3 regions of the Pseudomonas sp. SMSB3 genome follow, and region 2 is predicted to be linked to each of the others. Evidence: predicted binding sites of a transcription regulator. Region 2 holds the regulator's gene; each other region holds the start of a gene.
The links. The regulator sigma-54, encoded in region 2, starts transcription at its own class of promoters, with help from an activator protein. The targets are predictions, from matches to a motif close to ANTGGCATNNANNTTGCTNT.
Positions count from the first base shown of each region.

Region 1 (10,562 bases), on a different contig from region 2:
CGGCTACCTGTACGTGCTGCTCGACCAGCGCGTCTGGCAGGCCTTCGAAGTGACCGAGCACGGCCACCTGCGCCGTTTCGATCCTTATGCACCGCCACTTGGACCGCCCCCGCCGTTACCCGAAACCTGCGTGCACGAGAACCATGACATCCCCTCGGCGTTTCTCACCCTCGACGCCGTCACCTACGGCTCGGCCTGGATCGCCTTCGCCAGCGACCCGTGGCCGATGAGTGTGCTCAATGCCTACAAGTCCGGCCAGGCGCCGGCGAGTCGCTTCGAGGGCATCGACTTGAGCCAGGCGCGCGATAACCCCGCGCTGCTCGGCCTGGCCATGACCCCGGAGCAGCTGCAGGTCGACCGCCAGGTGTTCGAATACGCCCAGCAGCTCAGCGGCCCGTTCGACAGCGCCCACGGCTTTCACAGCCGCTTTCTGCGCAAGGCCGCCTTGCGCGGCTACCTGACCAACGCCATCGCCGAGCACCAGTTGCACAACGGTGTATTGGCGCTGGTACTCGACGACAGCCTGGGGCTGGCCCAGGAATACAACCAGCAGCGGCTGAAGTGGGTGGTCCAGCGCCAGGCCTGGCGCGATGATCCGCTGCGCGCCTACCAGTTGCAGACCTCGCAGATCCTGCAGATCATCCGCGCCACCCAGCGCCAGTGGGCGGCGCATCAGGTGCCGAACTTCGAGGCCCAGGCCGGCGACGGTCCACCGATTTTTGCCAACCCTGCCGCAGAGCGCCAACGCCAGGTCGAGATAAAGCAGCGCGAGCAGGATGAGCGGCTCGATGCGCGCTACGACGAACCGCGCCGGGCGGCCTTTCAGGCAGACTACGACCGCCAGGAAGCGCGCTTGCAGGCGCACATCGACGAGCATGCCAGCCACTACGCGCAGGTGTGTGAAAGCGCTGCTTTTCGCCTGATCGAACGTCACGACTATGACGGCCGCGACCGCGAATCGGGCATTGCCTACAGCACGACCCTGGCCGCATGCCTGGCGGGCGGCATCACCGAAGCGCCCTCCCCTGATGCACCACGCCCTGGCAGCAGCGCCGCGCTGTGGCGCGACTGGCTGCAGGATCCGCACAGCCCGCCCTACCGCGCCCTGCTGTTGCGCGATAAAGCCTTGCTGGCCGGCTTGCTGCCGAGCTTCTCCACCTCCGGCGCGCTCGACTGGAACGACAGCGAAAAGCTCTACAGCGCCGCAAGCAAGCTGATCGCCAGCGAAGACCTGGGCTCGGCCCTGCGAGGCGCGCTGAAACAAGCGATCACCGACCTGCAAGGCGCCGTCAATAGCGCCAGCCTGCGCCTGCATACGCATTTGGCGCCTGGCGTGCATCAGGCCGTGCGCCACCTGAACAGCGTCAATCAACTGATCTACAACGGTGTACACCTGATCGAGCTGCAGGTGCAGATGAAGCTCGGCGAATACTACGCCTTGCAGAGCGCGCACCTGCGCGAGCTGCAGAACAGCGCCAGCGTGAAACTGGCCAAGCTGCGCGAACAGGTGATGCCCGACCTGGACGACGTGCGCGCCGGCATCTTCAAGCCGGTGGGCCGGGTTAAACCGATCATCCAGACCGGCCTGCTGAGCCTCGCCGTGCTCGACCCGAAGATCGCCCACCAGATGATTTCGGTCAGCGTGTGGGTCGAGGGCAAGGGGCATGAAGTGCGCGAGCGCTTGGTCAGCGAGCTGAAGCACAGTGCCGGCCAGTTCAACGAAGCAGCGAAGGCGGCGTTGGTCGAGATCAAGGTGGCGGCAGGAACACTGGAACCGCAGGCGCGGCAGGCGCTGCAACGGATGCAGATTAGCGCGGGGCAGGTTTCGCAGATGGTTAAGGGGAGTTTTGAGGGGTTGCGCACTACGGGAAAGGGATGGGAGTTGCTGCTTTCCGTCGGCGGCATTTACCTAATGAATGACAGTCTTGCCAAGAGTTTGAAGGCGGCAGACGAAAAGATCGGAAACACCTCTAGCGAAGCAATGATGGCTCTGTATGGCGCAAGCCTAGGTATCATCGGCGGCGGAATTGAACTCGTAGGTTTACTTATACCGCAGAGGCTTGGCGCTGACCCTGGCTACAACTTGGGTAGGACCATTGCGAAAGCCGGCATAGCTATCAATGCAGCCGCAAGCTTTTTCGATGTTTTAAGGACAGGAATTGCGATAAGAAGATCGTATAGAGCGGGCGATGACGACGCCGCATGGTGGTACAGAGCTGCTGGGGTCGCCGGTTTTTTTAGTCCTGGCTCATCAATACTAGCTATAACGACCCCCTACCTATTGGGCCCATTGGGACTTGCCATAGTTCTTGGCCTCATGGCCTACACTTTTGAAAAAAAAGCGAGCAAAGCAGAATCGACGCCACTAGAAACGTGGACTCGGAGATGTTATTTCGGAAAAGCCGACGAGAAACCCCGCGTTCACTGGCAGCTTCCCAGCCAAGCTGACATCGCATTTTCACAGCTTAATTCAGTGATACTAGGACTCGACCTTGGTCTGAAATTTGAATCCTCAAGATTAGATCCAGGTATTGGCTCCAAGATAGGCGGACTCGTCCAAACAGATATCAACATAGTTTTGAAGCTTCGCCTGACACTCCCTAAATTCATCGAGGAAACATCCGCTTATCATTGGGTTCTTATCCTCCATAGGCCAGAAGACGGTAGCTCCCCGATCTTTGAACGGGGAGAGACAGCTGTTGACAAGAGCCACTTCGCTCCACCTTTACACACTAAGACTTCTGAACTTGCCTCACTGCGGCCATCGGAGCTGGCATCAAGGCTTCACTATAAAGCGGAATCGCTTGTCATAGAAACCATCAGCAAAGATTCCTGCCATATCATTTCAGCCAGCTTGGAAATCGCTAGCCGCGTCGTGAAGCCTGACATCTGCGCAGCCACCTTAAGCATTGCCTACTGGCCAGACCGCAGCCTTGTGGACGCCGTGGCGGAAAACTCCGTAGTGGAGCTCCTCTGATGTCTCTACCTCACCGCCGCGTCGGTTGGACCCATGACCTTCCTTACTTGAAGGCTCCTTTGAATCGCCAGTCGCTTCACGGCAAGCTGGATCCACCCCCTAATACAATTGATTGCAACTACCTAGAGATACCTAGATCACTGCTACCCGCTAGAGGGATTTTATTTGTGCTTGGATCCATAAGCATCCTCGCGTGTATGCTTCTTCCTATGTTCTTGATATATCTGTGCTTATCGACATCCTACACACCAGACCTTGAAGAATTATCTATCACTGTCGTCATCGTGGTGACCGCACTGTTTACAATGACCCCGTACATTCGCGCTGATCTCGAACTGCCTCGCGACGAACCTATCCGATTCAACCGACATCGCCGCAAGGTTTACTTCTATCAATATAGAATGGATCGCCTGCATCCATTCGGCCGAAAAAACTGGGGCGTGCAGCCAATTGCTTATAACTGGGAAGATCTAACAGCAGAGGTGTACCGCATTTATGTTCCAACGGCGGGCTTGAAGGAGGAGATCATGATCTCCGTGCGCAAGCCTGGCAGCGACAAAGTAATAGATCGAGTGTTCTTAACCAGCAATCCCGAAAAAGGCCAATTGTACTGGGAACTTGCGCAGCACTTCATGGAGCACGGCCTAGAGGGACTACCACACTTTGAGCACGAACCCTGGGCCTGGAACGAAGGCACATACTCCAATCCTTTCGAGCAAAGAGCACCGAAAGTCAAATGGCCAGCGGAGATGGACCTTGAATCTCGCAGCGCACCGGGTGGTGACGAGCAATATGAGGTAAATTGAGGCTAAATTATTAATAGGTGCGGAGTGCGCTACGCGGCTCAGACTTTAGCTTAACTTCTGGTATCGCCGGGAAAACACCTCAAGGCCTGGTGCGGTGATGGACGAAAGGAAAGCTCCTACATCAGTTTAGGAAGGGCCAAACTGCCCGGAGAATGGGTTCCTTGGTAGCGTCGCAGCTTCAGTTGCAACGCTAACCGATGGGGCGGGAGGCGGCTAGGGCCGGCGTTCCGCCCGAGGCCGCGCAGCATCATCACCGCCTCGCTAGTCACAGTTTATTGGCCGGATCGCGACATTCCTAGCGCTTACGCCGAACACATTTTAAATGAGGAGAACGCATGAGCCTGAGACATCGAGCCCCAGGCTGGACGCATGACCTGCCCAACACCGAGACGCCGGTCACTCAAGGAGAGATTCGCCCTGATATAGACCCTCCTCCTAACACGATAAATGAAGTCTACTTGGAACTACCGCGCTCCTCGATAAGAATTCGGGGGGCGTGGTTGCTAACAGGCCCAACGCTCATAGCTTGGTACCTCTTGTATGCTATAGAAATAATCTACAGCAACGTGTTCACACAACCATCGATAAACCTGGAGATTATTTTAACCTCGATATTCATACCTGCAATAACTGTGATCTTGCTAACTCCACATATCCGCACGGAACTTGGCTTTCCTCGTGACGAGCCCATACGCTTCAACAGGCCTCGCCGGAAAGTCTATTTTTACCAATACCGATTCAGCTTCCTCTTCCCCTTTAGCCGAAGCCGATGGGGTCTCAAGCCTGTTGCCTATGACTGGGATGACATCACTGCAGAAGCCTATCGGGTCTTTCGTCCTGGCCACGGAGGGTTGAAAGAATGGGTGATGCTGTCCGTGTGCCTGCCCGGCACCAAGCAGGTCATCGATAGATTATTTCTCGCGGACGATCTTGAAGAGGGTGCTCAATATTGGGCCATCGCCCGCCTCTACATGCAAGAGGGTCCCGCGGCGCTTCCCACCTTTGCTTATCCGCCGGAAGATTGGAATGAATTTCCTTACCCTATCACGCGGGAAAACATGAAGCATCGCAACCCAATCGACCGGCTTGCTCCCAAAGTCGAGTGGCCAGCGGAGATGGACCTTGAATCCCGTAGCGTTCCGAGTGGTTTCGAGCAACTATGAGGTAGTTGGGGCTCAACTTATTGATGGGTACGGCGTGCACCACGCGATCCAGATTTCAGTTTAACTTCTGGTATTGCCGGGGCCGCTGTGCGGCCCTTTCGCGACACAAGGCCGCTCCCACGAAAGAAGATCGCGTTCATACTCTGGTAGTGAATGCTGTGGCGCGCTGGACTCCAGCGAACTCAAACTACGCCCAACTCGACGGCAGTGCCGTTGATACGCACTGGCCATACACGCAACCGTTGCCCCGCATCTTCCAGACACTCGCCGCTGAGCAAGCTGAAATGCTGCTTGTACAACGGCGCGGCTACCACCAATTCGCCTTGCAGGCTGCCAACCAGGCCGCGGCCGATGATGTTGGCGCCGGAACGGGGGTCGCGGTTGTCCACGGCGAAGACACTCGGCTCCACGCCGGGTAGATAGAATATCGCCACCTGAGCGCCATCGAGCCAGGCCACGACACCGGAATCGGCCACAAGGTCATCGGTGTGGCAGACCGTTTGCCAACGTTCACAGCGCTTGGCGACAACAGCGGATTGATTCATCAGACAGCCTCCTCGGTGGTTGGGATCAGGTGCAGGGGTGTTGCCGGTCGGCGCTGGTCGCGCTCGCGCACGAAGTGCACGTCCGGGTCGGCGCGGCGGTCATTGACGAACGTGCGGAAGCGCTTGAGCTTCTCCGGATCTTTCAGCGCATTGGCCCATTCGCATTCGTAGCGATCGACCACATGCTGCATCTGTGCTTCGAGCTCGCCCGCCAGGCCCAGGCTGTCTTCGATGATCACCTGCTTGAGGTAGTCCAGTCCGCCCTCAAGCCCTTCGCGCCACACCGAGGTGCGTTGCAATTTATCGGCGGTGCGGATGTAGAACATCAGCACCCGGTCGATCAGGCGCACCAGCGTCTGGTCGTCCAGATCAGTGGCGAACAGCTCAGCGTGGCGTGGACGCATGCCGCCGTTGCCGCAGATGTACAGATTCCAGCCTTTTTCCGTGGCGATGACGCCGATGTCCTTGCTTTGCGCCTCGGCGCATTCGCGGGTGCAGCCCGACACGGCGAACTTGAGTTTGTGCGGGCTACGCAAGCCCTTGTAACGGTCCTCGAGGTGCAACGCCATGGCGACGCTGTCCTGTACACCGTAGCGGCACCACGTACTGCCGACGCATGATTTGACCGTGCGTGTCGATTTGCCATAGGCGTGCCCGGTCTCGAAGCCGGCTTCGATCAACTCGCCCCAGATCAGCGGCAGCTCATGCAATTGAGCGCCGAACAGATCGATGCGCTGCCCGCCGGTGATCTTGGTGTAGAGGTCGTACTTCTTCGCCACCTGGCCAATCACGATGAGCTTGTCCGGGGTGATCTCGCCACCGGGAATGCGCGGCACCACCGAGTAAGTCCCGTTCTTCTGCATGTTGGCCATGAACGTATCGTTGGTGTCCTGCAGCGGCACCAATGACGGATCCATGATCGGCTGGTTCCAGCACGAGGCGAGGATCGAACCCACCACCGGTTTGCAGCTAGCGCAGCCCACCTGCCCTTTCCCGTGGCGCTCGAGCAGCGCATCGAAGCTGCGGATATCCCCAACCCGCACCAAGGCGTACAACTCCTGGCGGGTGTAGGCGAAATGCTCGCACAGGCTTTTGTCGACTGCCACGCCGCGCGCACTCAGCTCATGCTCCACGACCTGCTTGAGCAGCGCCGCGCAACCGCCACAACCGGTGGCGGCCTTGGTGCACCCCTTGACCGCAGCCAGATCGCCACAGCCGTTGTCGATGGCAGTGCAGACCTGGCCCTTGCTGACGTTGTGGCAGGAACAGAGGGTCGCAGTGGCGGGCAACGCATCAGCGCCGAGTGTCGGCGCGCCGTTGCCTTGCGGCAGGATCAGGGAGGCCGGATCGTCCGGCAGGACGATGGCGTTCTGGGCGTATTGCAGCAAGGTGTCGTAATAGCTGTTATCGCCCACCAGCACTGCGCCGAGCACGTGCTTGCCGCTGGCATCCACTACCAGCCGCCGATAGCTGTTGTTGGCTTCATCGATATAGCGATAGCTGCGGGCGCCGGGGGTTGCGCCGTGGGCATCGCCGATCGAGCCGACATCCACGCCCAGCAGCTTGAGCTTGGTCGACATGTCGGCCCCGCTGAAGGCACTGGCGCTTTCGCCCAGCAGCAGCCCTGCCAGGTTGCGCGCCATGCTGTAGCCAGGGGCTACCAGGCCGAACACGCTGCCATTCCATGACGCGCATTCACCGATGGCGAAAATACGCGGATCGCTGCTGCGACAGTGGTTGTCGATGACCACGCCGCCACGCGCTGCGATCTCCAGACCGCAGGCCCGGGCCAGGGCATCCTGCGGACGAATACCGGCAGAGAACACGATCAGGTCGGTTTCCAGATACGCTGCGCCGTCGAAATTCATGCGGTAGCGATAGTCCTGCCCGGCAGTCACCGACTGGGTCGCACACGCCAGATGCACGCCCACGCCCAGCGCCTCGATCTGCGCTTTCAAGGCAGCGCCAGCGTCGCTGTCGAGCTGCACCGGCATCAGCCGCGGGGCGAACTCCACCACATGTGCTTCGAGGCCCAGGGACTTCAGCGCGTTGGCCGCTTCCAGGCCGAGCAGGCCACCGCCCACCACCACGCCACGACGCGCTGCAGCGGCAGCGGTGCGTATGGCATCCAGGTCGTCCAAGGTGCGATAGACCAGCCGTGCATCACCCTCGCAGCCGGCGATCGGCGGCACGAACGGGTAGGAACCGGTGGCCAGAATCAATTGGTCATAGGCGTAGCGCCCTGCGGCGGTCACCACTTCGCCACGCTCACGGTCAATCGCGACGACCGCTTCGCCCAAGTGCAACTGCACGCCGTTCGCGCCGTAGTAATCCTGCCCGCACAGGGCCAAGCGCTCGGCGCAGCTGCCAGCGAAGTATTCCGACAGGTGCACCCGGTCGTAGGCGCGCTGGCGCTCCTCGCCGAACACGTGCAGCTCGAAGCGCGCCAGGGCGCCGCGCTCGATCAACTGCTCGACGCAGTGGTGACCGACCATGCCGTTGCCGACGATGATCAAACGCTGCCGTTGCCCGTTCGCTGTTGCCTTCATAAGCCGATCCTCGATCCAAAAAAAAACGCCTGGAGCCGAAGCTCCAGGCGTCTTTGCCTGTGTTCATCACGGTATGCCCTGGTTGATCGCCGTTGATCAGCGGGCTTGGTTGTGACGAGGGCTGAAGCAGGAGTCGTGCCAACGCGGCTCGCTCAAGTAAACCTGGGCGGTGAGGGCCATGTAGGCAGGTCGGTCAGCCGGCGCTAACCGACCAGCCGGGTGGCCAGCGCACAGCGTCGGTGCAGGCCTGCCCATTCTGGCGCACATTCAGTACACGTCGCGTCGATAGCGCTTGGTTTGGGTCAACATCTGCATGTACGCCTCGGCATCGACAGCGCCGTGCTCGACAATCACCTGGCGCAGCGCAGCGTCGACATCCTTGGCCATGCGCTGGGCATCACCGCAGACATAGAAGCAAGCCCCCGCCTGCAACCACTCCCACAACTGCGCACCCTGCTCGAGCATGCGCTGCTGCACATAGATCTTCTCGGCCTGGTCGCGTGAGAACGCAGTGTCCAGGCGCAGGTGGCCGCTGGCCTGCCAGGCCTGCAGTTGCTCACGATAATAAAAATCGCTGGCCGCATGCTGCTCGCCGAAGAACAGCCAGTTAGCGCCTGCCGCGCCTCGCGCCTCGCGCTCTTCGAGAAAGGCGCGAAACGGCGCGATGCCGGTCCCCGGACCCACCATGATCACCGCCACCCGGTCATCCTCGGGCAGGCGAAAGTGCCTGGAGGCCTGCGGGAAGATCGCCACTTTGCAGTGCTCGGCGCGGTCGGCCATGAAGCTGGAGCAGACCCCTTTGCGCTGCCCATAGCGCACCACGGACACGGTCAGGTGCACCTGCTGTGGATGGGCCAGAGGGCTCGAACTGATCGAGTACAGGCGCGGCTGCAGTGGCTTGAGCAGCCCAAGCCAAGTGGCCAGCGGCAAGCGCTGGGGGAAGGCTCGCAGCACATCCACCAGTTGCCGCCCCCACAGCCACTGCTGCAGCTCGGCTTTACAGGCCGGTTGCAGCAACTGCTGCAAGTCGATGGACTGGGCGCTGAATGCCTGCAGGTGCTGCGCAGTGACCTGGGTGATGTCCAGCTGGGTCGTCATGGCTTCGGCCAGGGGCAGGTCGGGTTGGCCTGCCACGCTCACCGGCGTCTGGCCATCGAGTTGCATCAGGGCCAGCAATTCATCGACCAAAGCCGGGCAATTGCGCGGCCAGACCCCGAGCGCGTCGCCGGCAGCGTAGGTCAAGCCGCTACCGGCCAGGTCAAATACCAACTGCCGGGTTTCTTTACTGGCCCCCGGCCCGTTCAGCAACCGATTGCTCACTAGCGCCGCGGCCCACGGACGCTGCTTGGTGAAACCAGATCCCTTCTGCGCCAGGCGAGCCACAGGCGCTGAAGCGGTACCGCCCAGCTCAGGTAACAAGGTTTCGAGCCAACTGGCGAAGGCGTGCTCGAAGTCCGGCTCGCAATCCACCCGTGGCAGCAGGCGCCGCCCACCCAGCTGCGCCAGACGCTGGTCGAGTTTACGGCCAAAACCGCAGAACTGCTCGTAGCTGGAATCGCCCAGCGCCAGCACGGCGTACGGGAGATGCTGGCAAAAACCGCCCTGCTCGCCTTGCAGCATGTGCCAAAACGGCGTGGCGCTGTCAGGCGCATCACCGTCACCGAAGGTGCTGGTGATCAGCAGCAGGCTGGCGGCCCCGTGCAACTGCCGAGGGCTGAGCGTCGCCATTTCCTGAAGCTGAATGCGCAGACCGGCACTGCGCAGGTGCTGCGCGCAGCGTGCGGCCAACGCCTCGCCGTTGCCGGTTTGCGAAGCCCACACCACCCAGTGCGCGGGCGCGGCGTCAGCCAAGGGCGCCGCCTGCTGCCCGCTGTCGGCCTGCAGCTCGAGCGTGGCGATACGCGCCCCGGCCACCCGCTCTATGGCCACTGCACAGTGCTTGTACGACGGCTGCAGCGACAGCGGATCGACCGCGTCAGAGGTCACCGCATTGATCGCCAGCTGCGCGCCGAACAGGTCGTTCCAGTGAAAAGGCGCAAAGCAATTGCCCGCCATCACCCGCTCGCTGATGCGCGCCGGCAGCACTGCCTGGCCCCGCCGAGAGCGGACGGCGACCTGGTCCTGGTCGGCAATACCCAGGCGAGCGGCATCCTCGGGGTGCAGTTCGACGAACGGCCCGGGGTCGAGCCGATTCAAAGCCGGCACCTTGCCGGTCTTGGTCAAGGTATGCCACTGATGCTGCACCCGGCCGGTATTGAGCACTAGCGGGTAGTCGACGTCGGGCTGCTCTGGCGCCGGTAGCCAGGGTCGGGCGTAGAAACGCGCCTTGCCAGTGGCCGTGGGGAAGACCAGCGCAGGCCTGTGGCCCAGGCGATCGGCTGGGGGTGGCTGGCGGCCTTCATCCTGCACATAGCGCTGCGGGCTGCGCTGCCCGGCGCGGGCCTCGGGGCACGGCCACTGGCGCGGGCTTTGGCGCAACGCGGGGTAGTCGATCCCGCGCAGGTCGTAGCCGGTGAGCGGGT
Region 1 covers NZ_JBKGGV010000011.1:133,874-144,435, forward strand. Annotated here, with positions in the region: gene ACLEJW_RS18170 (T6SS effector BTH_I2691 family protein) at 1-2,977, shown strand, start outside; gene ACLEJW_RS18175 (DUF6708 domain-containing protein) at 2,977-3,783, shown strand; gene ACLEJW_RS18180 (DUF6708 domain-containing protein) at 4,119-4,946, shown strand; gene nirD (nitrite reductase small subunit NirD) at 5,129-5,491, opposite strand; gene nirB (nitrite reductase large subunit NirB) at 5,491-8,040, opposite strand; gene ACLEJW_RS18195 (molybdopterin-dependent oxidoreductase) at 8,308-10,562, opposite strand, start outside.
Region 1: the regulator sigma-54 is predicted to act here: its motif matches at 8,164-8,183, upstream of nirB (nitrite reductase large subunit NirB).

Region 2 (10,562 bases):
AAGGGCTCGGCCAGTACCTCGGCCAGTGGTCCCGAGGCCATCCGCGAAACCGTGGCTGCCGCATTGGCGATTGCCAGGCACACCTCTGAGGACGATTGCTCGGGCTTGGCCGACGCCGCGCTGATGGCCCGCGAGATTCCCGACCTGGATCTGTATCACGATTGGGGCATCGAGCCGGAAAAAGCCATCGAAATGGCCCTGGCCTGCGAAGCGGCGGCATTTGATGCCGACCCACGCATCCTCAACGCTGACGGCACCAGCCTCAATACCCACCAGGGTTGCCGGGTATACGGCAACAGCCATGGTTTCATCGGCGCTTATGCCTCGACCCGGCACAGCCTGAGCTGCGTGATGATCGCCGAAGGCGACGGTCAGATGCAGCGTGACTACTGGTACGACGTCAACCGTCAGGGCGAGTTGCTGGCCGATCCTCGCAGCATCGGTGTACGCGCGGCCCAGCGCGCCGCCAGCCGCCTCGGTGCGCGGCCGGTGCCGACCTGCGAGGTGCCGGTGCTGTTCTCGGCAGAACTGGCGGGCGGGTTGTTCGGCAGTTTCCTGTCGGCCATTTCCGGCGGCAACCTGTACCGCAAGTCGTCATTTCTCGACGGGGCGATGGGCCAACGCCTGTTCCCCAGCTGGCTGACCCTCGACGAACGTCCGCATATCCCGCGGGCCTTGGGCAGCGCCGCATTCGATGGCGACGGCCTGGCGACCTATGCCAAACCGTTCGTCGATAACGGCGAGCTGGTGTCGTATCTGCTGGGTACCTACTCAGGCCGCAAGCTCGGCTTGCCGAGCACGGCCAACGCTGGCGGCGTGCATAACCTGTATGTCACGCATGGGGTGGAAGACCAGGCGGCGTTGATCCGGCGCATGGGGCGCGGCCTGTTGGTCACCGAGCTGATGGGCCATGGCTTGAACATGGTCACGGGTGACTATTCGCGCGGCGCTGCAGGGTTCTGGGTAGAGAATGGCGAGATCCAGCATGCCGTACAAGAGGTGACCATCGCTGGAAACATGAAGGACATGTTCCAGCAGATAGTCGCAATCGGCAGCGATATCGAGACCCGTAGCAATATCCACACCGGCTCGGTGCTGATCGAGCGGATGACCGTCGCAGGCAGCTGAGCAGACGGTCCGATCAAGACCCGGCGCACAGCCGGGTTTTTTATTACCTCTCGAAAGCTTGAAGTGATTCCGTTTATCAATTAATAATGAATATCATTATCCAGTAACACGGCAATGATGTTCATGAGACCCGTCCTGCGCGAACTGCCCTATCTTGAAAACTGGCGCTGGCTGAGCCGGCGTATCCGCTGCGCGCTCGAGCCCGACGAGCCGCGCCTGATCGAGCACTACTTGGCCGAAGGCCGCTATCTGGTGTGCTGCACTGAAACCTCGCCATGGACCGTGGCGCTCACTTCTTTCCGGCTGCTGCTCGATACTGCCTGCGATCGCATGTTGCCCTGGCATTGGCGCTGCCTGTGCCTGGATCAGGCCTGGCGACCCTTGCTGCAGATGCGCAACCTCGATCGGCAGAAACACAACGTGCGCTGGCAGCCCTACGCCCTGCAGTTGGCCAACTGCCAGCTGCTGCCTTCGATCTCCCCTGAAGAACTGATGCAAGGACACGACGATGACTGATACCCGAATCGAGCGCGACAGCATGGGTGAGCTGCAGGTGCCGGCGACGGCCTTGTATGGCGCCCAGACCCAGCGTGCGGTCGATAACTTTCCGGTCAGCGGCCAGCGCATGCCGGTGCAGTTCATTCGCGCGCTGCTGCTGGCCAAGGCGGCGGCGGCCCAGACCAATGTCGAACTGCAGCAGCTGACGGCTGGGCAGGGCCAGGCCATTGTCCAGGCGGTCGAGCAGTTGCTGGCTGGGGATTTCATCGAGCACTTCCCGGTGGACGTGTTCCAGACCGGCTCCGGTACCAGTTCGAACATGAACGCCAACGAAGTCGTGGCCACCCTGGCCAGCCGCCTCGCCGGCGAGCCAGTCAACGCCAATGATCACGTCAACTGTGGTCAAAGCAGCAACGACATCATTCCCACCACCATCCACGTCAGCGCCGCACTTGCCCTGCACGAGCAGCTGTTGCCTGCCCTGGAGCACCTGGTGCAAGTGACCGAGGCCAAGTCCCGGCAGGTGCATCCGTTCATCAAGACCGGTCGTACCCACCTGATGGATGCCATGCCCGTGCGCATGAGCCAGGTGCTCGATGGCTGGGCGGCACAGGTCAAGCACGCCCATGCCCAGCTCAGCGCCACCTTGCCGGCCCTGCAGGCCTTGGCCCAGGGCGGTACTGCGGTCGGCACTGGCATCAACGCCCACCCACGCTTCGCGGCAGGTTTCGCCCAGCAGCTGAGCGCCCTGACCCAGGTCGAATTCCGCCCTGGCCAGAACCTGTTCGCGCTGATCGGTTCCCAGGACACCGCCGTGGCACTGTCCGGCCAGCTCAAGACTACGGCCGTGGCGCTGATGAAGATCGCCAACGACCTGCGCTGGATGAACTCAGGCCCGCTTGCCGGGCTCGGTGAAATCGAATTGCAGGCTTTGCAACCGGGCTCCTCGATCATGCCCGGCAAGGTCAACCCGGTGATTCCAGAGGCCACGGCGATGGTCGCCGCCCAGGTCATCGGCAACGACGCGACCATTGCCGTGGCTGGGCAGTCAGGCAATTTCGAGCTGAACGTGATGCTCCCGGTCATCGCCCGCAACCTGCTCGAGAGCATCGAGCTGCTGGCCAATGCCAGTCGGCTGCTGGCGGACAAGGCGATCGCCAGCTTCAAGGTCAATCAAGACAAGCTCCAGGAAGCGCTGGCGCGCAACCCGATCCTGGTCACTGCGCTGAATCCGATCATTGGCTACCTCAAGGCTGCCGAGATCGCCAAGACCGCCTATCAGCAAGGCCGGCCGATCATCGATGTCGCCTTGGAGCACACCGAGTTGTCCCGCGAGCGCCTCGAAGCGCTGCTCAATCCGGAAAAACTGACTGCCGGCGGCCTCTGAGCCGCCGTGCATTGGAGATCGACGCCATGCAGCACTGGAAACGCACCACAGAGCATGCCAATCGGCTCTTTCAACAGGGCGAGTGGGTCGATGCACGCGAGCACTATCTGCAGGCGCTGGCCCTGGCGCAGGTGCTGTTCGAGCGCTGGCATGACGTCGATGAAGCGGTGGCGGCCTTGGTCATCGCCCATCACAACCTGGCCGACCTGCACCTGCGGCTGAATCAGCCCCACGAGAGCGCAGACTACCTGTGCGCTGCTCACTCGCACTTGTTGCATGCCAGCCAGGATACGCGCCTGGCGCAAGCACTGCGCGATGCAGCGCTGCGTCACAGCAGCCGCACCTACACCGAATTGCTGAATTTCATCGCCGAGTACGGCCAGTACCCGCGTACCGAACGTCTGCTCAACCGCCCAGGTGCCGAGGCCAGCGAGCTCGCTGCGCAGCCGGACCTGGCACCTTCCACCCATGCCTACGGGATCCATTGATATGCCGCATACCTTGCCTGCCCTGAGCTACGCCTACGATGCGCTGGAACCGCACATCGACGCGCAGACCATGGAAATCCATCACACCAAGCACCATCAAACCTATGTCAACGGCCTCAATGCTGCCGTCGAAGGCACCGAATGGGCGCAATGGCCGGTCGAGAAACTTGTGGCGGCGATCGACAGCCTGCCGCAAAGCCTGCGCGCAGCGGTGACCAACCACGGCGGCGGGCATGCCAACCACAGCCTGTTCTGGACCGTGATGTCGCCCAACGGCGGCGGTCAGCCCAAGGGCCAGCTGGCCACGGCCATCGACAGCGAACTGGGCGGCTTCGAGGCCTTCAAGGAGGCGTTCACCAAAGCCGCCTTGACCCGCTTCGGCAGTGGTTGGGCATGGCTCAGCGTAACCCCGCAACGCACCCTGGTGGTCGAGAGCAGCGGCAATCAGGACAGCCCGCTGATGCATGGCAATACGCCGATTCTTGGTCTGGACGTGTGGGAACACGCCTATTACCTCAAGTACCAGAATCGCCGCCCTGAATACATCGGCGCCTTCTACAACGTCATCGACTGGGCGGATGTCGATCGCCGCTATCACGAAGCCTTGAAGTGAGCCGCAGCGGTATGCGCACCGAGGTGATGTCTGTCAGCAGTGTGCGGTTGTTCCGGCTGGCACTGGGCACCTTGCTGTTGCTCGCCGGCAGCGCCTTGTTGATAGCCCGAGGCATTGCCTGGCTGGACCTGGAACCACGCATGTTGCGTGCCCTTGAAGGCGGCGCACTGTGCGCACTTGGCACAGCGCTGGGCGCGGTGCCGGTGCTGGTGATTCGCAACATGCCAGTGGCCGTGGCCGACACCCTGTTGGGCTTTGGCGCCGGGGTGATGTTGGCAGCGACGGCGTTCTCGCTGGTCATCCCCGGCCTCGGCGCCGCCCAGGCCATCGGGTTCAGCGCCTGGGGAGCGGGCGGGCTGATCAGTTGCGGGCTGCTGTTCGGTGCGCTGTGCTTGTTCCTGGTCGACTTGAAGTTTGGCAGCGCATCACCGCCAACCCTGGTCGGCGACGATCAACAACCGGTGATCGCCGCGCGCATCTGGCTGTTCGTGATCGCGATCATCGCCCATAACATTCCGGAAGGCATGGCCATTGGGGTATCGGCCGGTGGCGCCATGCCAGATGCGGACAGCCTGGCCATGGGCATTGCCCTGCAAGATGTCCCGGAAGGGTTGGTCATCGCGCTGGTGCTGGCAGGGGCGGGGATGGGACGCTTCAAGGCGTTTTTGATCGGCGCGGCCTCCGGGTTGGTCGAACCGTTGGCTGCAGTCATCTGTGCCTGGCTGGTGAACGTGGCGCAGTTGCTGTTGCCCCTGGGCCTTGCCTGCGCAGCCGGCGCGATGCTGTTGGTGGTGACCCAGGAAATCATCCCGGAATCACGCAGCAACGGTCATGAGCGGTTGGCCAGCCTCGGGCTGTGCATCGGTTTCTGCCTGATGATGGTGATGGACACTGCCATGTCCTGACCACTGTTCGCGGGCTTGCCCGCGAATGACCTGGCTTCGCAGCGTGGTCACTCGCCTTCGTCGAAGAAATTCTCGATCAAGGCCACCAGCGCTTGCATCGCCTCTGCCTCTTGCTCGCCCTCGGTCAGCAGATGCACGCAGGTGCCTTTGCCAGCGGCGAGCATCATCACGGCCATGATGCTCTTGCCATCGACCAGCTTGTCAGGTGCGCGGCCAACGCGCACCTGACACGGGAACTTGCCGGCTACACCGACGAATTTGGCTGCCGCCCGGGCATGCAGGCCCAGCTTGTTGATGATGGTGATTTCGCGGGCGGGCATCGTGCGGTAGATCCTGTTGGCTAGAGGTCGCGGTGGCGGACCTGGACGTTTTTCAATGACTGCTGCAACAGCTGGCCCAGCCGCTCGGTAAGGTAGACCGAGCGATGGTGGCCGCCGGTACAGCCGATGGCGATGGTGACATAGGCACGATTGCTGGCGGCGAAGCGCGGCAGCCATTTGAGCAGATAGCTGGAAATGTCGTTGAACATCTCTTCGACGTCAGGTTGCGCGGCCAGGTAGTCGATGACCGGCTGCTCCAATCCGGAGTGCTCGCGCAACTCAGGCTTCCAGTAGGGATTGGGCAGGCAGCGCACGTCGAACACGAGGTCGGCATCGACCGGCATGCCACGTTTGAAACCGAACGATTCGACGAGAAACGCCGTGCCCGGCTCAGGCTGATTGAGCAGGCGCAGCTTGATCGAGTCGCGCAGTTGATAAAGGTTGAGGCTGGTGGTGTCGATCTTGAGATCGGCCAGGTCAGAAATGGGCCCCAGCAATTCGCTTTCGACGCGAATCGCCTCCGCCAGCGAGCGGTCGGCGTTGGTCAGCGGGTGGCGCCGACGGGTTTCTGAAAAGCGTTTGAGCAGCGTGTCTTCATCAGCATCGAGAAACAGCACATCGCACTTGATATGCCGCCCACGGGCCTCGGACAGTAAATCCGGGAAACGCGACAAATGGCTGGGCAAATTGCGCGCATCGATCGACACCGCCACTTTTGGCTGCAGCAGCTCGGTGTTGATCAGCGCATTTTCCGCCAGCTGCGGCAGCAGCCCGGCGGGCAAGTTGTCGATACAGTAGAAACCGTGATCTTCCAGTACATCGAGGGCGGTACTCTTGCCGGAGCCGGACCGGCCGCTAACGATGATCAGGCGCATGTTCAGTGCTCGTTCTGTGCGTCCAGGACAACCTGGTACAGGGCCTCGCTGCTGTCGGCGGCACGCAGGCGATCACGAACCTCCTTGCGATCGAGCATGCTGGCGATCTGGCGCAGCAGTTCAAGATGGGCATCGGTGGCGGCTTCCGGGACCAAGAGGACGAAGAGCAAATCCACCGGGGCGCCATCGATGGCGTCATAGTCGATCGGCGCATCCAGGTGCATCAGAGCGCTGACAGGGGAGGAACAGCCTTCGAGTCGGCAGTGGGGAATGGCAATGCCATTGCCAAAGCCGGTAGAGCCCAGTTTCTCGCGCGCGATGAGCTTTTCGAAGACATCTTGCATGACAAGCTCGGGCACTTGCTCGGCAATGACGGTGGCGACCTTTTCCAGGGCGCGCTTCTTGCTGCCGCCCGGCACGTTCACCAGGGAACGGCCGGGGGTCAGGATGGTTTCAAGTCGGATCATGGATGAGAGGGATCAGCGGGCAGCTGCACCTTGCAGCAGGCTTTGCTGTTTTTCCTTGTGTTTTTTCAGTTGGCGGTCGAGCTTGTCGGCCAAGGCATCGATGGCTGCATACATGTCTTCGTGTTCCGCGTTGGCAACCACTTCGCCGCCGGGAATCTGCAGGGTCGCCTCGACCTTCTGCTGCAATTTCTCGACTTTCATGATGACCTGCACGTTGGTGATCTTGTCGAAGTGACTCTCCACCCTGGCAAGCTTCTCGAGCACGTAATCGCGCAGCGGCTGGGTGACTTCTACATGCTGTCCACTGATATTGACTTGCATACAGCTTCTCCTTTATTGCCCGTGCATAAAGGGGCAGGTGTTGCACCTACCCCACAAACGCTGTGGCACACCCAGGGGCTACATCAGTCGCTTGCGCTCGCTCGACGGTGCGATGCCGAGGGACTCGCGGTACTTGGCGACGGTGCGACGGGCGACCTGGATGCCTTGTGCCTCCAGTAAACCAGCGATCTTGCTGTCACTCAATGGCTTTTTCTGATTTTCCGCTGCAACCAGTTTCTTGATGATCGCGCGGATCGCCGTGGACGAGCATTCGCCGCCCTCGGCGGTACTGACGTGGCTGGAGAAAAAGTATTTCAGTTCGTAGATGCCGCGTGGCGTGTGCATGTACTTCTGGGTGGTGACCCGCGAGATGGTCGACTCATGCATGCCCACCGCTTCGGCGATGTCGTGCAGCACCAGGGGCTTCATCGCTTCGTCACCGTGATCGAGGAAGCCGCGCTGGTGTTCGACGATCTGGGTGGCCACCTTCATCAGGGTCTCGTTGCGGCTTTGCAGGCTCTTGATGAACCAGCGCGCCTCCTGCAGCTGGTTGCGCATGAAGGTGTTGTCGGCGCTGGTGTCGGCCCGGCGCACGAAGCCCGCATACTGCGCGTTGACGCGCAGGCGCGGAATCGCTTCCTGGTTCAGCTCGACCAGCCAGCGGTCGCTGTCCTTGCGCACGATGACGTCCGGCACCACGTACTCAGGCTCGCTCGATTCGATCTGCGAGCCGGGGCGGGGATTGAGGCTCTGTACCAGCTCGATGACCTGGCGCAGCTCATCTTCCTTGAGCTTCATGCGGCGCATCAGCTGGCTGTAGTCGCGGCTGCCGAGCAGGTCGATGAAATCGCTGACCAGGCGCTGGGCCTCAGCCAACCATGGCGTGTTGTGCGGCAGCTGGCGCAGTTGCAGCAGCAGGCACTCGCCCAGGTTGCGCGCGCCGACGCCGGCGGGCTCGAACTGCTGGATACGGTGCAGCACGGCTTCGACTTCGTCGAGCTCGATGTCGAGTTCAGGGTCGAAGCCTGCGCAAATTTCCTCGAGGGTATCTTCCAGGTAGCCCTGGCCGTTGATGCTATCGATCAGGGTAACTGCGATCAGCCGATCGGTATCGGACATCGGTGCCAGGTTGAGCTGCCACAGCAGGTGGCTTTGCAGGCTTTCGCCGGCCGAGGTGCGGGTGGTGAAATCCCACTCATCGTCATCGTTGCTGGGCAGGCTGCTGGCGCTGGTCTGGTAGATGTCTTCCCAGGCGGTGTCGACGGGTAGCTCGTTGGGGATTCGCTCGTTCCACTCACCGTCTTCGAGGCTTTCAGCGCTGGTGCTGCTTTCCTGGAAGCTGCTCTCTTGAGTCTCGGCGACCGGCTTGTTCTCGGCGTTGTCGGCCATCGGGTCGCTATTGTCGAAGTCGTCGCCGTCTTCCTGGCGCTCGAGCATCGGATTGGACTCCAGCGCTTCCTGGATCTCCTGCTGGAGGTCCAGTGTGGACAGCTGGAGGAGGCGAATGGCCTGTTGCAACTGCGGGGTCATCGTCAGTTGCTGGCCCATTTTTAGGACGAGCGATGGTTTCATGGCTGGGGCTTAATACCTTGTTCGCCGGCGCGCATGCGCCATCCACTACACGAGGGCGCCGGAGCGCCAAATTCAAGCAAGTTTTATGCCTCAAATTGTAGCGTTTGCCTAGAGCACCGTAACAACTTAAGCCCAGCAGGGCGAGCTTGCCAGTGCTCCCGGCAGGTCTGGATTCAGAGTCGGAACTCGTGGCCCAGGTAGACTTCCTTGACCAGGTCGTTGGCCAGGATGGTCTCGGCGTCGCCCTCGGCGATCAGACGACCGTCGTTGACGATATAGGCCGTTTCGCAGATATCCAACGTCTCGCGGACGTTGTGGTCGGTGATCAATACACCGATTCCCTTGGCCTTGAGGTGGTGGATGATCTGCTTGATGTCGCCAACCGAAATCGGGTCGACACCGGCAAAGGGTTCGTCGAGCAGGATGAACTTCGGCGCGGTGGCCAGGGCGCGGGCAATCTCGACGCGGCGGCGCTCACCACCGGACAGGCTCATGCCAAGGTTGTCGCGGATATGGCTGATGTGGAATTCCTGCAGCAGGCTTTCCAGCTCTTTGCGCCGGCCTTCACGGTCGAGTTCCTTGCGCGTTTCGAGGATCGCCATGATGTTGTCGGCCACCGACAGCTTGCGGAAGATCGACGCTTCCTGTGGCAGGTAACCGATCCCGGCACGTGCACGGCCATGCATGGGCTGGTGGCTGACGTCGAGATTGTCGATCAGGACGCGTCCCTGATCGGCCTGGACCAGGCCCACGATCATGTAGAAGCAGGTGGTCTTGCCGGCGCCGTTGGGGCCGAGCAGGCCAACGATCTGCCCGCTGTCGATCGACAGGCTGACATCACGCACAACCTGGCGCCCCTTGTAGCTCTTGGCCAGGTGCTGGGCTTTGAGGGTTGCCATTTACTCGGCCTTCTTCTTCGGCTGGATCACCATGTCGATACGCTGACGTGGCTGCGTCACGTTACCACCGCGACCTGCGGTCGCCACCTGGGTCTTGGTGTTGTAGACGATCTTCTCGCCTTCGGTGGTGTTGCCTTCGTTCTCGACCTTGGCGCGGTCGGTGAGGATAACCGTGTCTTTTTGCGCCTGGTACTGGATGGTCACGGCCCAGCCTTTCATCTTCTCTGGCTTGGCGGTGCTCTGCTGCTGTTCGAAGTAGGCCAGGTTGCCCACCGATGTCACCACGTCGATGTCGCCGTTGGCGGCACGGGTCATGGTCACGGTATTGCCTTTGATCATCATCGAGCCCTGGGTGATGATCACATCGCCGGTGTAGGTCGCCACGCCTTGCTTGTCGTCCAGGTGCGCGTTGTCGGCCTGGATACGAATAGGCTGGTCACGGTCGGTCGGCAGGGCGAAGGCGCTCGCGCTTCCCAGTGCTGCGCTCAGGCTGAGCAAAAGGGGGAGGGTTTTAACGAGCCTCATACTGTCCTCTTACGTTAGAGAGCAAGTCCATCTTGCCTTCTTTCAAATACGCTTTCATTCCCTTGCCCGTGGTTGTACCACCGGCGCCGTCGATTCTAACGGCTTGCTCGGTCTGCGCATATTGCTTCTGTGGGAATACGGTCATGCGCGAGCTGGTGATGACCATTTCGCGCTGCTTTTCATCGGTACGCTGGACCCGCACGTTGTCGATCAACTCGACCTCGGAGCCGTCGGGGTTGACCTCGGCGCGCAGGCTTTGCACGTGCCACGGGAATTCGGTACCGCGATACATGTGCAGGTCAGGGGTCGTCACCAGTGTGACCTCGGTGGCCTTGAGGTGTTCGACCTTGTCTGCAGTCATTTCATATTGCAGCTTGCCGTCGGGCAGGTACTGCACGCTGTGGGCGTTGATCGCATAGTAGTCGATCGCGCTTTCATCGACCTGTGCCACCGGCTGGTCGAGGAAGCTCTCTGGGCTGACATTCCAGTAGCCGATGGCCGCCAGCAGTGCGGCGATCACCGCGAGCAACGCAATGTTGCGGGCTTTTTTGCTGAACATGGGCA
Region 2 covers NZ_JBKGGV010000001.1:305,493-316,054, forward strand. Annotated here, with positions in the region: gene pmbA (metalloprotease PmbA) at 1-1,128, shown strand, start outside; gene ACLEJW_RS01390 (FagA protein) at 1,243-1,644, shown strand; gene ACLEJW_RS01395 (class II fumarate hydratase) at 1,637-3,013, shown strand; gene ACLEJW_RS01400 (hypothetical protein) at 3,040-3,501, shown strand; gene ACLEJW_RS01405 (superoxide dismutase) at 3,503-4,114, shown strand; gene ACLEJW_RS01410 (ZIP family metal transporter) at 4,126-5,019, shown strand; gene ACLEJW_RS01415 (HPr family phosphocarrier protein) at 5,067-5,339, opposite strand; gene rapZ (RNase adapter RapZ) at 5,360-6,214, opposite strand; gene ptsN (PTS IIA-like nitrogen regulatory protein PtsN) at 6,217-6,681, opposite strand; gene hpf (ribosome hibernation-promoting factor, HPF/YfiA family) at 6,694-7,002, opposite strand; gene ACLEJW_RS01435 (RNA polymerase factor sigma-54) at 7,081-8,574, opposite strand; gene lptB (LPS export ABC transporter ATP-binding protein) at 8,748-9,473, opposite strand; gene lptA (lipopolysaccharide transport periplasmic protein LptA) at 9,474-9,998, opposite strand; gene lptC (LPS export ABC transporter periplasmic protein LptC) at 9,985-10,557, opposite strand.

Region 3 (10,562 bases), on a different contig from region 2:
CACAGAAAACATTAGGATTAAGGATCTGCCATGACTGACCAACAGACCAACGGCGCTGCTGCAGAAGACAACAGCCCTCAGTTCTCCCTGCAGCGCATCTACGTGCGCGACCTGTCGTTCGAAGCCCCGAAAAGCCCGCAGATCTTCCGCCAGCAGTGGGAGCCGAGCGTAGGGCTGGACCTGAACACCAAGCAGAAAGCCCTGGAAGGCGACTTCCATGAGGTGGTGCTGACCCTGTCGGTGACCGTCAAGAACGGTGAAGAAGTGGCCTTCATCGCCGAAGTCCAGCAGGCCGGTATCTTCCTGATCAAGAACCTCGACGCGGCCTCGATGAGCCACACCCTGGGTGCGTTCTGCCCGAACATCCTGTTCCCATACGCCCGCGAAACCCTGGACAGCCTCGTCACCCGCGGTTCGTTCCCGGCGCTGATGCTCTCGCCAGTCAACTTCGACGCCCTGTACGCGCAGGAAATGCAGCGCATGCAGGAAAACGGCGAAGCACCCGCCGCGCAATAATCCTGCCGGTAGCAAAAAAGCGCCTTGCGGGGCGCTTTTTTATTGGTTGCACGGTAAGCAGGTTGCCCCAGGTGAGCGGTCAGCTGCCAACGAAACCGTTCTGCCGCCAGGCTTCGTAAACGGTTACCGCCACGGTATTGGACAGGTTCAGGCTGCGGCAGCCTGGTTGCATGGGCAGGCGCAGGCGCTGTTCGGCTGGCAGGCTGTCCAGCACCTCGGCTGGCAAGCCACGGCTTTCTGGGCCGAAAACAAACGCGTCGCCGGGTTGGTAGGCCACCTCGTGGAACGGGTGCGAACCCTTGGTGGTAAAGGCGAACAGGCGCGGATGGCCGAGGCTTTCCAGGCACGCCGCCAGGCTCTGGTGGCGCTTGAGCGTGGCATACTCGTGGTAGTCCAGGCCGGCACGGCGCAGGCGCTTGTCGTCCAGCTCGAAGCTGATCGGTTCGATCAGGTGCAGGGCGCAACCGCTGTTGGCGCACAGGCGGATGATGTTGCCGGTGTTGGGTGGAATTTCTGGTTGGAAAAGGATGACGTGAAACATGCACGGCTCCAAGCGTGAAGATGACGAGCATTCTACCCCTGAACCGGACCTGCGTTCGAAGGCCTGGCCGCGCATGCTGTTTTCCCTGGCATTGTTCGGAGTGCTGGTGGGCCTGATGATCGGCCGCCTTACCGCGCCTACCGAGCACCGGCTCGAGCGGGTAGAGGTGGTGCAGGATGGCTTGAACCTGTGGTTCAACGCGCAGCCGAGGCTGCATGGCGAGCATGTCGAAGGGACGCTCGCGCTGTTGTTCGAGGCCAAGGGCATGGCCCAGCGCGGTCAGCTCGACCTGTCGGGTAAACCGGTGAGTTGGCGAGTGCAGCAGAGTGACAAGGGCTTGTTGCTGACGGTGGTCGCCGCCCGTCCCCTGCAAGGGCAGTGGACCGCTGCAGAGGACGCTGGCGGCTGGCGTGTGCAGCTGAAGCTGCGCGAATAAAAGAGGGGATGTCCCGGCCTGCCTGTACCGAGGTCCCCAAAGCTGGCGGTGCTGCGAATAAAAGAGGGGTCATCCGGCCTGCCTGTACCAGAGCCCCCGAAACTGGGTATGCAAGATCTATTGCAGGGGTCGTGCCAGTTTTGCGAAAGCCCGTTTGATCGGGGTTTCACGGTGATTGCGCCAGTTTTTGAGGGGATTCGTGCCTTGCACAGGTGCATGTTGCACATGATCGGTGCAGGGTGCGGCAGAAATGACTGGGGCTGCGTATCCGCAGCCCCAGGCGTCCCTGCTTGTCGAGCGTCCACTCAGTGCTCGTCGTCGCCCTCTTCATCGGCCCCATCGACATTCATGCCCAGCTCCTTGATCTTGCGGGTCAGGGTGTTGCGCCCCCAGCCCAGCAGGATCGCCGCATCACGCCGCCGCCCGGCGGTGTGCTTGAGCGCAGTCTCGATCATGATCCGTTCGAAACTAGGTACCGCGCTGTCGAGCAGATTGGATTGCCCGCGCGCCAGCGCCTGGTCCGCCCACTGCCGCAAGGCCTGTTCCCAGTTGGTGACGGGCGCTGCGTCCTGCGGCAGGTTGAGCAGCTCTGGCGGCAAGTCACCGATCAGCACTTCACGGCTGGAGGCCATGACGGTGATCCAGCGGCAGGTGTTTTCCAGCTGGCGCACATTCCCCGGCCAGGGCAGGTTGCGCATGAACTCCTCGGTTTCCGGCTTCAGCAGCTTCGGTTCGACCGACAACTCCTGGGCCGCGCGGCCCAGGAAGTGCCGGGCCAGTGCCGGGATGTCCTCGCGCCGGTCTGCCAGGCGTGGGATATGAATGCGGATCACGTTCAGGCGATGGAACAGATCTTCTCGGAACTTGCCGGCAGTCACCAGCGATTCCAGATTTTGATGCGTCGCCGCGATGATTCGCACATCGACTTTCACCGGCACATGGCCGCCGACGCGATAGAACTCGCCGTCGGCCAATACGCGCAGCAGCCGGGTTTGCGTGTCGGCAGGCATGTCGCCGATTTCGTCCAGGAACAGGGTGCCACCGTCAGCCTGCTCGAAGCGTCCGCGGCGCAAGTTGGCGGCACCTGTGAACGCGCCTTTTTCGTGGCCGAACAGCTCGGACTCCATCAGGTCCTTGGGGATGGCGGCCATGTTCAAGGCAATGAACGGCGAGGCCGCACGCGGGCTGTGGCGATGCAGGGCGTGCGCCACCAGCTCCTTACCGGTGCCGGATTCGCCGTTGATCAACACCGTGATGTTGGAATGGCTGAGGCGACCGATGGCACGGAACACCTCCTGCATCGCCGGCGCTTCGCCGATGATCTCCGGCGTGCGCGCCAGCGCTTGCGGCACATCCAGGCCCTGCTGCTCCTGGGCGTGCTGGTTGGCGCGCTTGACCAGCGATACCGCTTCGTCGACATCGAACGGCTTGGGCAGGTATTCGAAGGCGCCGCCCTGATAGGACGCCACGGCGCTGTCCAGGTCGGAATGGGCGGTCATGATGATGACCGGCAGACGCGGATGCTGTTCGCGGATCTGCGCCAGCAAGTCGAGGCCACTGGCGCCGGGCATGCGGATGTCCGAGATGATCACATCCGGCTGCTGGCGGGCCAGGCGGCCCATGACACCGTCGGCGCTGTCGAAGCTCTGGGTGACCATGCCTTCTTGCTGCAGGGCTTTTTCCAGGACCCAGCGGATGGAGCGATCATCATCGACGATCCAGACGGTTTCACTTCGGCTCATGGGGCGGTGGCTCCTTGTTCCAGGGGCAGGAAGATCGAAAAGGCGGTGTGGCCTGCGTGGCTTTCACATTCGATCAGGCCCTGGTGCTGGCTGATGATGTTCTGGGTGATGGCCAGTCCGAGCCCGGTACCGTCCGGGCGACCGCTGACCATGGGATAGAAGAGCGTGTCTTGCAGTTCTGCGGGAATGCCGGGGCCGTTGTCGATGATCTCGATCCGCGCCGCCAGGCGATGGCGTACATGGCCAATGGTGAATTGGCGCACGGCGCGGCTGCGCAAGGTGATGCGGCCCAGGCGCAGCTCGTTCTGCGAGCTGATCGCCTGCATGGCGTTGCGCACGATATTGAGCACCGCCTGGATCATTTGCTCGCGATCGATGAGCACGTCCGGCAGGCTAGGGTCATAATCGCGCACCAATGTGATGCAGCCTTGGCTCTCTGCTTCGACCAGGCTGCAGACGCGCTCCAGCACTTCGTGGATGTTGGTCATGCTCAGCGACGGCAGTTTGTTCGAGCCGAGCATGCGGTCGACCAGGTTACGCAGCCGATCGGCTTCCTCGATGATCACGTTGGTGTAGTCGCGCAAGCCGTCTTCAGGCAACTCGCGGGCCAGCAATTGCGCAGCGCCGCGGATGCCACCTAGCGGATTCTTGATCTCGTGGGCAAGCCCGCGCACCAGCATCTTGGTGGTTTCCTGCTTGCTCAGTTGGGCCTCTTCCTTGGTGATGCGCAGCAACCGATCACGCGGGTGCACCTCCAGCAACAGCAGGGTATTGCCCTGGTGCAGGATGGGCGTCACGGCATAGTCGACGGTAATGGTCTGCCCGGTCAGAGAGGTCAGCTGCGCTTCGCGCTTGGTGAAGGGATGCGCTTGCTCCACGGCCTGGCGCAGGGAGTTGAGCGCCTCGGTCGACTCGGTGAACAGCTCGCTGATGAACTGCCCATGGCTGCGCTGACCGCTGACTGCCAGGAGCATTTCGGCGGCCGGGTTCATGTACTCCAGGCGCAACTCGGCATTGAGCAACAACGTCGCGGTGGTCAGGTTGTCCAGAAGCAGTCGGTGCTGTGCATCGCTGATGGTCATAAGGCGTCGTTGACCTCTTGAGGCGCATGGCTGGCTGTAGCGTGGCGGACTGTGGATCCGCTGATACCAAAAAAATGCAAGAACCAAACCAAAGCTCTGAAACGATGCAAATATTCCGGCACGCCGAGCGAAATAGGCGCATGTTCGGATCTGCGAGCGGGGGTTAAATCGTTTCAGTGCACGCTTGTGGGCTTGCAGGATAGGTTGCGGCTCAAGCGTGCACCAATTTAGAGCATAGCGCTCTCAAGGATTAGGGCAGAGATTTCCTGTCGCTCGAATCATTGCGTGTTTGAAATACGCACCGCCACCGCGCCGCTCAAGCGCAGCGGCCAGTTCGGCCTGGCACTGTGTGCCGAGCGTGGAATCGAAGCTGCTGAGCGCTGTGAGCAACTGCCGTTGCAATTCGTCCAGTTCAGGCCTGATCTGGCTGGCCAAGTCGCGCCGAGGGCTGGCGGGCGCCGCCGACTGAACATGCCATTGCTGCAGCAGCGAGTACTGCAAGAGCTTGCTTGCCTCCATCTGATCGATGAAAAACAACTCCGCTCGCTCGGGGCTGCTGCCTTGACGGTGCGCGGCCCGTCGTACCGAGCGGCGTATCAGGTGCTCGCGCTGGCCGTCCAGCACAGGTTGTTGTCGGTCCCACTTGTGCAGCGCTACCGCTTCGGTCAGCGCCAAGCGCCGCTGGATAAGGTTGAGCAGGGTCGCCAGTTGAACCGGTTCGGCGCTCGCAGCACGGCACCCATCCTCTCCCAACTTGGTGCGTGGTGCTGTGCTATCGGCCTCGAAAACCAGTAACTGAGCAGGCAGCGCTGCGGTACGGCCGCGGTGCTGCAGGTCCACCACCTCGGCCAAGGTGTCCCCTGCGCGGGCGATGATGCGCTCGCCCGCGCGCGTCTGGACTTCGATCTCGCCACTGACTACGTAGCCCAAGCCCAACGTTTGATGGCAATGGAATTCGAGCGTCGTGTACGGGGGGATGTCGATGCGTGTCAGCGACAGGGCCGGTGTCCCGGTGGGGTAGTGGGTGAAGGCATCGCCATTCCAGCTACTGCTGGTGCGCAGCAGTACTTCTGCCGTGGCGCTGCCGGGCGCTGGGGCAGACGTGGTGCAGCCGCTGGCCAGGAAAAGCGATGCAAGAAGGGTGAAGGAGCGCTTGGGCATGGGCAGTCTCGAATGAAGGGTAAGCCCTCACCCTGCACATCCAGGCTGCATTAGTCTGTCAGGCATTTCCCACGCAATAAAAAAGGCCTCCCGAGGGAGGCCTTGTGCTCATGCCGGCTGCGTGCAGCCGAGCACCTTAGCAGCTGTAGTACAGCTCGTATTCCAGCGGGTGCACGAAGGTGCGGACCTTGATTTCTTCTTCGCTCTTCAGCTCGATGAAGGCATCGATGAAGTCGTCGGAGAACACACCGCCTTTGGTCAGGAACGCGCGGCCTTTGTCCAGCTCTTCCAGGGCTTCTTTCAAGCTGCCGCAAACCTGCGGGATGTCCTTGGCCTCTTCTGGCGGCAGGTCATACAGGTTCTTGTCAGCGGCATCGCCTGGGTGAATCTTGTTCTGGATGCCGTCCAGGCCAGCCATCAGCAGGGCTGCGAAAGCCAGGTACGGGTTGGCCGATGGGTCCGGGAAGCGCGCTTCGATACGGCGGGCTTTCGGGCTACCAACGTATGGAATACGAATCGAGGCGGAGCGGTTGCGTGCCGAATAGGCCAGCATCACCGGCGCTTCGAAGCCAGGGACCAGACGCTTGTAGGAGTTGGTCGACGGGTTGGTGAAGCCGTTCAGGGCTTTACCGTGCTTGATGATACCGCCGATGAAGTACAGGGCGGTTTCGGACAGACCGGCATAGCCTTCGCCGGAGAAGGTGTTCTTGCCGTCTTTCCAGATCGACATGTGCACGTGCATGCCCGAACCGTTGTCACCGTACAGCGGCTTCGGCATGAAGGTGGCGGTACGGCCGTAGGCGTCGGCGACGTTGTGCACCACATACTTCAGCGCCTGGACTTCGTCGGCCTTCTTCACCAAGGTGTTGAACTTGACGCCGATTTCGTTCTGGCCGGCAGTGGCCACTTCGTGGTGGTGAACTTCGACGGTCTGACCCATTTCTTCCAGTGCGTTGCACATGGCAGTACGGATTTCGTGGTCATGGTCGAATGGTGGAACTGGGAAGTAACCACCTTTGACGCCTGGACGGTGGCCTTTGTTGCCGCCTTCGACGTCTGCGCCAGTCATCCACGAGCCCTGCTCGGAGAAGATCTTGAACATGGAGCCGGAAATGTCGGACTGGAACTTCACTTCGTCGAAGATGAAGAACTCAGGCTCTGGACCGGCGAACACGGTGTCACCGATGCCGGTGCTCTTGAGGTACTCTTCAGCGCGCTTGGCGATCGCACGTGGATCGCGATCGTAGCCTTGCATGCTCGAAGGGTCGACGATGTCGCAGGTGATGATCAGGGTTGGTTCTTCGGTGAACGGGTCCAGGACGGCAGTGTCGTCAACCGGCATCAGGATCATGTCGGACGCTTCGATGCCTTTCCAGCCAGCGATGGAGGAACCGTCGAACATCTTGCCGACTTCGAAGAAATCGTCTTCCAGCGCGTCGCGCGCCGGCATGGTCACGTGGTGCTGAGTGCCCTTGGTGTCCGTGAAACGCAGGTCAATCCACTTGACGTCATTATCTTTGATGAGTTGAACCGACTTCGACATGTTGTCCTCCGGATGGTCTAGAGCGCGGTTGGCCGCTGCCCTGGAAAATGGTGTTGCCGGGCGCGGATAGTCGGCCAAGCTTACCTGCCTCACAAGGGAGCAAATTGCATGCCAGTGCCCGAAAATGGCGAGGCCGGGATAAAAGGGGGCGTTTGCGGGCATTTCGGGCAAAGGCGTGGCAGAGATTTGCACCCTTTCAAGGCAGAATTTGTCGGTCATGCACCAATTGAGTGCGGGCGTATCGATGTGTGCATTTTTTCAGGGCCATTTCGGCACACAGGCAAGGTCGAGAAATTGCCGGCGTGTTGGCTGGCATACCGCTCGCCTGGGCCTGAGCCCATCGGCGAAAAAGTCCCTGCGTACATTTATCTGCAAGGTTCTGATCAAATGTTGGTCAAATCCTGAGCAATTTCCGCTATAATTCGCGCCCCTCATTTTCGGCAGGCCCTGCGCGCGCTGTTAACCAATGAAACTCATCGTCAAAGTCTTTCCAGAAATCACCATCAAGAGCCGGCCGGTGCGCAAGCGCTTCATTCGCCAGTTGGCCAAGAACATCCGCAACGTGCTCAAGGACCTCGATCCGGAGCTCGCGGTCGATGGTGTCTGGGACAATCTCGAGGTGGTCACCCGCGTCGAGGACGAGAAGCGCCAGCGCGAGATGATCGAGCGCCTGACCTGCACCCCGGGCATCACCCATTTCCTGCAGGTCGAAGAATACCCACTGGGCGACTTCGACGACATCGTCGCCAAGTGCAAGCAGCATTTTGGCCCGCAGCTGGCAGGCAAGCGCTTTGCCGTGCGCTGCAAGCGTGGCGGTCACCATGACTTCACCTCGATGGACGTCGACCGCTACGTCGGCAGTCAGCTGCGCCAGCAATGCGGCGCCGCCGGCATCGACCTGAAGGCACCCGAAGTGCTGGTGCGCATCGAAATCCGCAACCAGCGCCTGTACGTGATCCACAACCAGCACAATGGTATCGGCGGCTACCCGCTGGGCGCCCTGGAGCAGACCCTGGTGTTGATGTCCGGTGGCTTCGATTCCACCGTCGCCGCCTACCAGATGATGCGCCGCGGGCTGATGACCCATTTCTGCTTCTTCAACCTCGGCGGGCGCGCCCACGAGCTTGGGGTGATGGAAGTCGCCCACTTCCTGTGGAAAAAATACGGCAGCAGCCAGCGTGTGCTGTTCATCAGCGTGCCGTTCGAGGAGGTCGTCGGCGAGATCCTCAACAAGGTCGACAACAGCTACATGGGCGTGACCCTCAAGCGCATGATGCTGCGCGCTGCCGCGCGCATGGCCGAGCGTCTCGATATCGACGCGCTGGTGACCGGTGAGGCGATCTCCCAGGTGTCCAGCCAGACCCTGCCGAACCTGTCGATCATCGATTCGGCCACCGACAAACTGGTGCTGCGCCCACTTTTGGCCAGTCACAAGCAGGACATCATCGACCAGGCCTACGCGATCGGCACTGCTGAATTCGCCAAGCACATGCCCGAATACTGCGGCGTGATCTCGGTGAACCCGACCACCCATGCCAAGCGTCACCGCATGGAGCACGAAGAGAAACAGTTCGAGATGCAAGTGCTCGAACGGGCCATCGAGCGGGCCAAGTTCATCTCCATCGACCATGTGATCGACGAGCTGGGCAAGGATATCCAGGTTGAAGAAGTCGCCGAGGCCCTGCCAGGGCAGATCGTCATCGACATTCGTCACCCCGATGCCCAGGAAGACCAACCGCTGGTGCTCGACGGCATCGAAGTCCAGGCCATGCCGTTCTATGCCATCAACAGCAAGTTCAAGCAGCTCGACGGCAACCGCCAGTACCTGCTGTATTGCGATAAAGGTGTGATGAGCCGTTTGCACGCACACCATCTGCTCAGTGAGGGACATGCCAATGTGCGTGTTTATCGTCCGACATAAGACGCCGGGGCTGTATGGCGGCAGTATCCGCCATCGCCCTCCCGACCGCCGGGCCCGCTGAGCCTTAAACAGTACATATTGGCCGCCTACACTGGGCGGCAACCGAATCCTCTGATCGAGATACACTTGTGATCGAAAATCTGCGTAACATCGCCATCATCGCCCACGTTGACCATGGTAAAACCACCCTGGTCGACAAACTCCTGCGTCAGTCCGGCACTCTGGAGCGTAACGAGCTCAACGACGAGCGCGTCATGGACTCCAACGACCAGGAAAAAGAGCGCGGTATCACCATTCTGGCGAAAAACACCGCCATCAACTGGAATGGCTACCACATCAACATCGTCGACACCCCCGGCCACGCCGACTTCGGTGGCGAAGTCGAGCGCGTGATGTCGATGGTCGACTCGGTACTGCTGCTGGTCGACGCCCAGGACGGCCCGATGCCGCAAACCCGCTTCGTGACCAAGAAAGCCTTCGAAGCCGGTCTCAAGCCAATCGTCGTGATCAACAAGGTCGACCGCCCAGGCGCGCGTCCTGACTGGGTCCTGGACCAGATCTTCGATCTGTTCGACAACCTCGGTGCCACCGACGAACAGCTGGACTTCAAAGTCGTCTACGCCTCGGCCCTGAACGGCATCGCCGGTCTGGACCACACCGACATGGCCGAAGACATGACCCCGCTGTACCAGTCGATCGTCGACAACGTACCAGCGCCTTCGGTTGACCGTGATGGTCCGTTCCAGATGCAGATCTCTGCCCTGGACTACAACAGCTTCCTCGGCGTGATCGGTGTTGGCCGCATTGCCCGTGGTCGCGTCAAGCCGAACACCCCGGTGGTCGCCATCGACACCGACGGCAAGAAGCGCAACGGCCGTATCCTCAAGCTGATGGGCCACCACGGTCTGCACCGTGTGGATGTCGAAGAAGCTCAGGCTGGCGACATCGTCTGCATCAGCGGTTTCGACGAGCTGTTCATTTCCGACACCCTGTGCGCCCCGGACGCGGTCGAAGCGATGAAGCCGCTGACCGTTGACGAGCCTACCGTTTCGATGACCTTCCAGGTCAACGACTCGCCGTTCTGCGGCAAGGAAGGCAAGTTCGTCACCAGCCGTAACATCAAGGACCGTCTGGACAAAGAACTGCTGTACAACGTTGCCCTGCGTGTTCAGGAAACCGATTCCCCTGACAAGTTCAAGGTATCGGGCCGTGGTGAGCTGCACCTGTCGGTACTGATCGAAACCATGCGCCGTGAAGGCTTCGAGATGGCGGTTGGCCGTCCTGAAGTGATCATCCGCGAAGTCGACGGCGTCAAGCAGGAGCCGTTCGAGAACGTCACCATCGACATCCCTGAAGAATCCCAGGGCAAGGTCATGGAAGAAATGGGCCTGCGTAAAGGCGACCTGACCAACATGGTGCCGGATGGCAAGGGCCGTGTCCGTCTGGAATACAACATTCCAGCCCGTGGTCTGATCGGTTTCCGTAACCAGTTCCTGACCCTGACCAACGGTGCAGGCATCCTGACCTCGATCTTCGATCGCTACGACACCATGAAGTCGGGCCAGATGTCCGGCCGTCTGAACGGCGTTCTGGTTTCGGTCGAGACTGGCAAGGCGCTGA
Region 3 covers NZ_JBKGGV010000005.1:85,958-96,519, reverse strand. Annotated here, with positions in the region: gene secB (protein-export chaperone SecB) at 31-516, shown strand; gene trmL (tRNA (uridine(34)/cytosine(34)/5-carboxymethylaminomethyluridine(34)-2'-O)-methyltransferase TrmL) at 596-1,057, opposite strand; gene ACLEJW_RS10835 (hypothetical protein) at 1,056-1,493, shown strand; gene ntrC (nitrogen regulation protein NR(I)) at 1,799-3,235, opposite strand; gene glnL (nitrogen regulation protein NR(II)) at 3,232-4,317, opposite strand; gene aroQ (gamma subclass chorismate mutase AroQ) at 4,561-5,478, opposite strand; gene glnA (type I glutamate--ammonia ligase) at 5,615-7,021, opposite strand; gene thiI (tRNA uracil 4-sulfurtransferase ThiI) at 7,488-8,942, shown strand; gene typA (translational GTPase TypA) at 9,071-10,562, shown strand, end outside.
Region 3: the regulator sigma-54 is predicted to act here: its motif matches at 7,118-7,137, upstream of glnA (type I glutamate--ammonia ligase).